2 regions of the Cytobacillus firmus genome follow, and region 2 is predicted to be linked to the other one. Evidence: riboswitches for the same ligand, from Rfam matches in the RefSeq annotation. Region 2 holds a riboswitch; the other holds the start of a gene.
The links. Region 2 has a riboswitch for S-adenosylmethionine ahead of NAF01_RS03595 (LLM class flavin-dependent oxidoreductase). Riboswitches for the same ligand answer to the same signal wherever they lie in the genome.
Positions count from the first base shown of each region.

Region 1: linked by a shared signal. The riboswitch ahead of NAF01_RS06090 (homoserine dehydrogenase) and the one ahead of NAF01_RS03595 (LLM class flavin-dependent oxidoreductase) in region 2 are both predicted to bind S-adenosylmethionine.

Region 1 is NZ_CP098323.1:1,150,721-1,154,144, reverse strand. Features, by position in the region: gene NAF01_RS06095 (hypothetical protein) at 120-314, shown strand; gene NAF01_RS06090 (homoserine dehydrogenase) at 376-1,593, opposite strand; SAM riboswitch class I at 1,993-2,094, opposite strand; gene NAF01_RS06085 (NUDIX hydrolase) at 2,172-2,810, opposite strand; gene NAF01_RS06080 (general stress protein) at 3,019-3,424, shown strand, end outside.
Region 2 is NZ_CP098323.1:667,476-670,899, forward strand. Features, by position in the region: gene NAF01_RS03585 (NUDIX domain-containing protein) at 1-155, shown strand, start outside; gene NAF01_RS03590 (hypothetical protein) at 385-957, opposite strand; SAM riboswitch class I at 1,295-1,398, shown strand; gene NAF01_RS03595 (LLM class flavin-dependent oxidoreductase) at 1,507-2,556, shown strand; gene NAF01_RS03600 (ATP-grasp domain-containing protein) at 2,572-3,424, shown strand, end outside.

The DNA.
Region 1 (3,424 bases), 480 kb from region 2:
TTTGTCGATAAAAAAACAAGCTATTTTACTGGACTTTTTTTATTAAAGCGTTTATTTTACTATAAAAAGGCAATATTCTATGTATAAGTTTCAATAAATTGGAATGGGATGGTGTTACGATGGCAAACAAGAAAAATGTTAAATCTCCCGGCAAAGATCTAAATATTGGTGCGAATGTTTCATTAAACGGCCTGGTAACAGCTGTTTTTGATAATATGGTCCATGTCCAGATTGGCGCTAAGATAGTAACAGTTCATGTTAAAGACCTGTATTCCGGATTAAATAATCCATTATTTAATAAACAGCAGGCTTAGTATCCACCATCTCTAAACATACTTCAGGAGGGGCAGCTCAAAGGCTTGCCCCTTCTGTTTTTTAGACCGGCTGTACCTGCTTATACTTCCCTGCCGTGACTGCATAATCTCCAAGCACTTGATAAGCCTTCAAACCGGATTTGTCTAATAATGACACAGCTTCTGCAGCTCCCTTAACGATCAGGGCCTGTTCTGACACTTTGCTGGCGATTTCAACTCCCTCAGGGAATTCATATCCTTCAGCATCACCCAATATTACCCAGAGCGGCTGTTCAGGAACAGTTTCTTCCGATCCAGCTTCCTCAAATACTGAAGGTAAATCGGCTTTGCCCACATGAATCAGATCTTCAATAATCGCACTCGCTGTCGGGAACATGCCTGCTCCAGGTCCCTGCAAACTGATATTTCCGACAATATCCGCATCGATTGAAACGGCATTCTGCACGCCTTCTACTCTGTATAAAGGATGAGATTCTCCTGTCAGGACCGGCTTTACTGTACAGCGGACAGAATCTTTTTCCTTCTGAATTGATGCTATATGTTTAAATTTCAGCCCCAGCGAATCAGCCAAACGGATTTGTTCAATCGTAATATCAGTAATGCCTTCTCTTACAGAGTATTCCTGTTCCGGCGCTTTCCCGAATACAAGCTCGCTCAGAACAACTGCTTTGTAAAAGGCGTCATATCCTTCGATATCGTTTTTAGGATCGGCTTCTGCATAGCCTTTTTCCTGAGCGATTTTCAATGCTTCTTCAAATGATAAGTTCTCCTCGCGCATACTTGTCAAAATGAAATTGGATGTGCCATTTAAAATTCCTTCAATCCGTTCGATCCTGTTGGCATTTAGCAGCTGCCTGATGGTCTGAATGATGGGGATTCCGCCGCCGACTGTTGCTTCAAATCCCAGTGATACATTCTTTTCTTTTGCCAGCCTCGCAAGCTCACTTCCATGAAATGCAAACATCTCTTTATTCGCTGTAATGACGTGGCATCCTCTCAATATGGCCTGGCGCAGATACGTATAGCCCGGCTCCCTGCCAACAATGGCATCAATTACGACATCAAGCTTTGGAAGCTCAATAATATCCTGAAAGTCATCTGTTAAAAGCACCTCATCATCAGGCAAAGAATGTTTATTCACATTTTTGACCAGGATAGCGGAAACCTTCACTTCTTTCCCGAGTATCGCCTGAAGCCTTTCCTGATGCTTTCTGATTGTTTCATACACTCCTTTTCCAACAGTTCCAAACCCCAATAGCCCGATCGTTATCGCTGACATTATTTATTCCCCCTTGTTAAAATTTAAGGCTCTTTTCATATAAAATGTTGTTTTTCGCCTATCAAAGATGTCCGTTGATTTCCGCTCCAGGCACTCGCTTTCCGCGGGGCAGGCGGTGAGCCTCCTCGACGCTCTGCGTCTGCGGGGTCTCACCTGTCCCGCTACTCCCGCAGGACGTTGAATATGCTTCCTCAGATAAACATCGCACGAAGAAAATGCGATAGCATTTTCGAGGATCTCGCACCTTCCGCTACAATCAACTCAGTAAATAAGATAAAATTAGCAAAAAAACTTATGAAAATAGCCAGATTTAAAGTGCGTATTCCAATCAAAACAAAAAACCCCTTCCGTCCATTACAGACAAGAAGGGGTTTGAATTAATATTCCGTTCATTCCGCCTTCTTATCTTCGGAAAATGTATTCCTCTGAATTTGGCACCGTGCATGAATGCTGGTTGCCGAGGCTTCATAGGGTCAGTCCCTCCGCCTCTCTTGATAAGAAGTTTCTAAGTATTCAATTTATATGAATCATAAACATTTATCAGGTCTACGTCAACCTTTTTTGAAAAATTATTTTCTTCAGACGCTTTCACTTTCATTGAAATCTTCCGTTATGATCTCAAGAAAATGCTTAAGAATTCTGGCAGTCAGCCCCCAGATGACCTTATCCTGGAAATAGTAAAATACCTCTTCCGCTCTCCTTGTCTGCCAATTGTAATTTTCACCTCCGGCAATCAAATCAAAAGGAAAATTTTCTTCTGGCTCTACCTTAAAATTCACGTGATACGTTTCCGGTTTTACTTTTTTCAGAAATGACAGAGGCACAGTAAAAACCTCTTCTACTTCATCAGGGTTCGGCACAATCTTGTCCGGGTTTTGGATAATGCCTGCATAAGGGTAAATAATTTGACCGAAGGAAATCATGTAATCCAGCGGGGAAACATTTGTGATGCTGTCTTCGCCCACACCGAGTTCCTCAGAGGTTTCACGGATGGCCGTATGTTCTTCATCCCTATCTTCCGGATCTATCCTTCCGCCGGGGAAACATACCTCCCCAGGCTGCCTTCTCATTTTTAGTGAACGTACTTCAAATAGGACATGTACCTCATTATTGATTTCAACCAGCGGAAGCAAAATAGCGAACTTCGAAAATCGCTCACTCCCCAAAATGATGGGGGTTCTGTTCCTTAACCTTTTAGCCAGTTTCTCAATCTCCATATCTGCCCACCTCCAGCAGCAATTCAATTAAGTTATTATCTCTTTATCATACTGTATTCTTTGCATTTTATTAATTTATACGGCTTGTGCCAAATAATGATTCCGGACTATATATTATTGCATCCTGCCTTCAAAAGGAAAAGAACGTTTCTCCGCCTGCAAATCAGGGAAAATAAAAAAATATCATAATACACTGGGAGTGAAAAATATGAAGAAGAATATATTAATAGGCGGATACGATACACAGCAAGAGCTTAAAGAAGCCATTGAAGGTGCAGGGTCAAATGGGTATCAGAAGGAAAATCTTGTGATCGTCTCAAAGGATGGAGCAAATCTTGAAAGCTTTGCAGACAATTACGGAGTGAACTTGCGAATAGTCGGTTCCCAGGAGCTGGGCAATCAGCGTTTTCTTGATTCTGTTAAAGCTCTTTTCATGGGGGAAGATCCGGCCACAAGTTCAGGGATTGATCCCGATAAAAAAGATGGTACACGGTTTGATGAACATGACCTGGATCGATACGCAGGCATGGTTTTTGACGGAAAATATGTCTTAATCGCTGACTATTATGGGAAATATCCAAACTCCATGCAGGACAATCAGAGAATCACTGCCG
Region 2 (3,424 bases):
GAGGAAAAGCAGCCATTCAGGATCCTGATCAACTAATTTATGACATTGACTGGAAGAGTCTCGAGGAATTAAGAACCTTAGAGTTATCCTTCCCCGAAGATCGAGATTTTTTAATTACTCTATTTTCTTTTACTTTCTGTAGAGAAGATTATTGAGTGGAATTATAAAAGTGCTGGATCTTATGAAATATAAGAAAGATGTAAATCCAGTTAATAAAAGTAAGGTAATTTGATTCTAATGAAAAACACAGCTGCAGCGTTCAGTCTGGCAGTTATTAATATAAAGATTCGCAAACCCAGAAACAGCTGCTTAACCAGGCAGCTTCTTCTTTAAAACTCAAAGTCCAGGTTGGCTAAAAAGGAAAAAGGATGAATGTAAATCCATTTATCCTTTTTTGTATTTAGCCTCTGTCCACAAAAACACACTCATGATAAATTTAGCTATCGTTATGACAATTAAATAACCAGCAAATAGATAGATATAATTTGTGTTTCCATAAAGCCTCATTAGCCCTATTGCGAACAGAACCGGCTTAAAGATAAATGCCATAACCGCAGAGGTAATGATCATATACAGATAGTAATTCTTTTCCCGGTTTATCGTCCATTGGTAAACAAGCATAAAAGTAACAGGAACGAAACTCGAATCAAGGGTTAACCCTGGCAGCATGGGGATCACTGGGAAAGGATAATTTAGATATCCTGAATTTTTTGAGAACAAATCGATATATCCAAATATTACATGAATACTGTAACCATAGAAACCAAAGAAAAATATTTTGTTTTTATCAATTTTAAAAAATAGGTAGATAAGAGGGCCTATAAGAAGAGATGCCATTAACCAGTATTCAAATGAAGTATAAAGCTCAAAATCTAACCAATACTTATTTAAAGCCTCTTGTCCCTCTTTTCCCATTCTCACTATATGATCAAATTGCTCAAGTCGCTTATCCGGCATTTACCGAGTCACCCTTATAAAGTATATTTAAGGATATTTTAGCTCTATAATAGGAAAATATTCACAAGAATTCATAATGTCGGAAGACTCTTGAGTATATAATGTATTTTGATATTTTTAATAAAACAACAGTTTTCGGGAGTGTGAAAGAGAAGAACGTAAAAAAGATTGAAATACACTTTAAGTAAAGGGTGCTTTACTTTAAAAACGTTGCAGCAAGTATTGTGGGAAAATAAAGCGTATTAAAAATATTTAGAGCTTAGAAATATTTAATTGACAATTTGATCTATATAAATTATTATCACTTTAAATAATTAAAAAGCTGAATAGTTTTTTCTTCTTATCCAGAGAGGTGGAGGGACTGGCCCTTTGAAACCTCGGCAGCAGGTTCTGATGAATACTGTGCCAATTCCAGCAAGCGCATCGCTTGAAAGATGAGAAGAGAGTATAAAAAACTCTCTTCTTTGGAGGAGAGTTTTTTAGTTGTTTGTAAATCCTACTTAAATGATAAGAAAAGTAGATATTTGAAAGATAGGGAGAGAAAGAAAAATGAAATATGGTTTCTGGCTGCCGATTTTTGGAGGATGGCTGCGGAATGTCGAAGATGAAAGTATGCCGCCAACCTTTGAGTATGCTAAAAACGTCATTCAGTCGGCAGAAGAATGGGGATACTCGACTACGTTAATCGCGGAATTATATTTAAATGATATTAAAGGACCGGGCCATGATTCTCTTGAAGCCTGGTCCACGGCTGCCGCGCTTGCCGCAGTGACAGAGAAAATTGAAATTATGACCGCGATTCGTCCCGGTTTTCATAATCCGGCAGTAGCAGCAAAAATGGCCGCTAATATTGATCAAATCAGCAATGGCCGTTTTACCCTTAACGTTGTTTCTGCCTGGTGGGCCGAAGAAGCGCGCCAGTATGGCGGTGTTTTTACAGAACATGATGAGCGTTACGCCCGCACCGAGGAGTTCATTGATGTGTTAAAAGGGTTATGGACAGAAGATACCTTCAGTTATTCCGGCCAATTTTACAACTTAAACGATACAAAGCTTGCTCCTAAGCCTGTTCAGCGGCCTAATCCGATTCTGTATGCAGGCGGTGAAAGTGAAAAAGGCAAGCAGACCATTGCCGAAAAATGTGATGCTTATGTGATGCACGGCGGAACGGTAGAAGAGATTGAGACAAAAATAGCCGATATGAAGGCGAGGCGTCAACAAGCGGGCAATGTGCCATTCAGCTCATTCGGAATGGCAGCGTATGTTATTTGCCGTGAGACAGAAGAAGAGGCACTCGCTGAGCTTGAAAAAATCACGACTGTGAAGGATTCCAGCGGTTATGCCGGCTTTAAGGACTTCACGACAAAGTCACATCTGGAGCAGCAGATTCAGCTGCAGGATTACTCTGTTTCCAATAGAGGTCTGCGTCCAAATCTAGTAGGAACACCAGAACAAATTGCTGATCGGATCCTGCAATATGAAGAAGTTGGGCTGGACCTGCTGTTGCTGCAATTTTCACCTCAGCTGGAGGAAATGGAACGCTTCGCAAAGACCGTTATGCCGTTAGTGGAACAAAAACGCAGTTTAATAAAGAGCTAGAAAGGGGCCTGAATAGTGAGCAAGGTATACGTTATACATGAAAATAGTGAGTGGACAGTCCATTTGACAAAAAGATTGGAGGAACTGGGTGTTCCTTATGAAGAATGGCATTTAGACGAAGGAACGTTGGATTTATCGGCAGAACCGCCGGAAGGTATTTTCTATAGCCGTATGAGTGCTTCTTCTCATACACGTGATCACCGTTTTGCGGCTGAATTTTCCGGACAAGTATTGGCCTGGCTTGAAGCACATGACCGTGCGGTGATTAATGGAACGAACGCTTTAAAGCTGGAAGTAAGTAAGGTTTTACAATACTTGGAGTTAAATAAATCTGGTGTGAGGACTCCAAAAACTATTGCAGCGGCTGGAAAACAAAATATCCTAAAGGCAGCCGAAGCATTTGCCGGACAGCCGTTTATCACAAAGCATAATCGTGCCGGCAAAGGTCTGGGTGTTCAATTATTCCATAGTATTGAAGCTTTAAAATCTTATGTGGAAGGCCCTTCCTTCGAAGAACCGGTAGATGGCATTACTCTTATTCAGGAATATATTCAATCACCTGAAAGCTATATCACGCGCTGCGAATTTGTTGGGGGCAGATTTGTTTATGCTGTCCGGGTTGATACTTCTGAAGGATTTGAACTTTGTCCGGCGGATACCTGCCAGATTGGCGACTTATTTTGTCCCGTAGGAGAAGAGGTTGAAGAAAAGCCTAAGTTCCAGATCATTGATGAATTTGAAGACGAAACTTTGGAAAAATATAAAGAGGTTCTGGCCAGGAATGATATTCAAGTCGCTGGAATCGAATTTATCAGAAATGCTGAAGGTGACATTTTTACATATGATATTAATACAAACACAAACTATA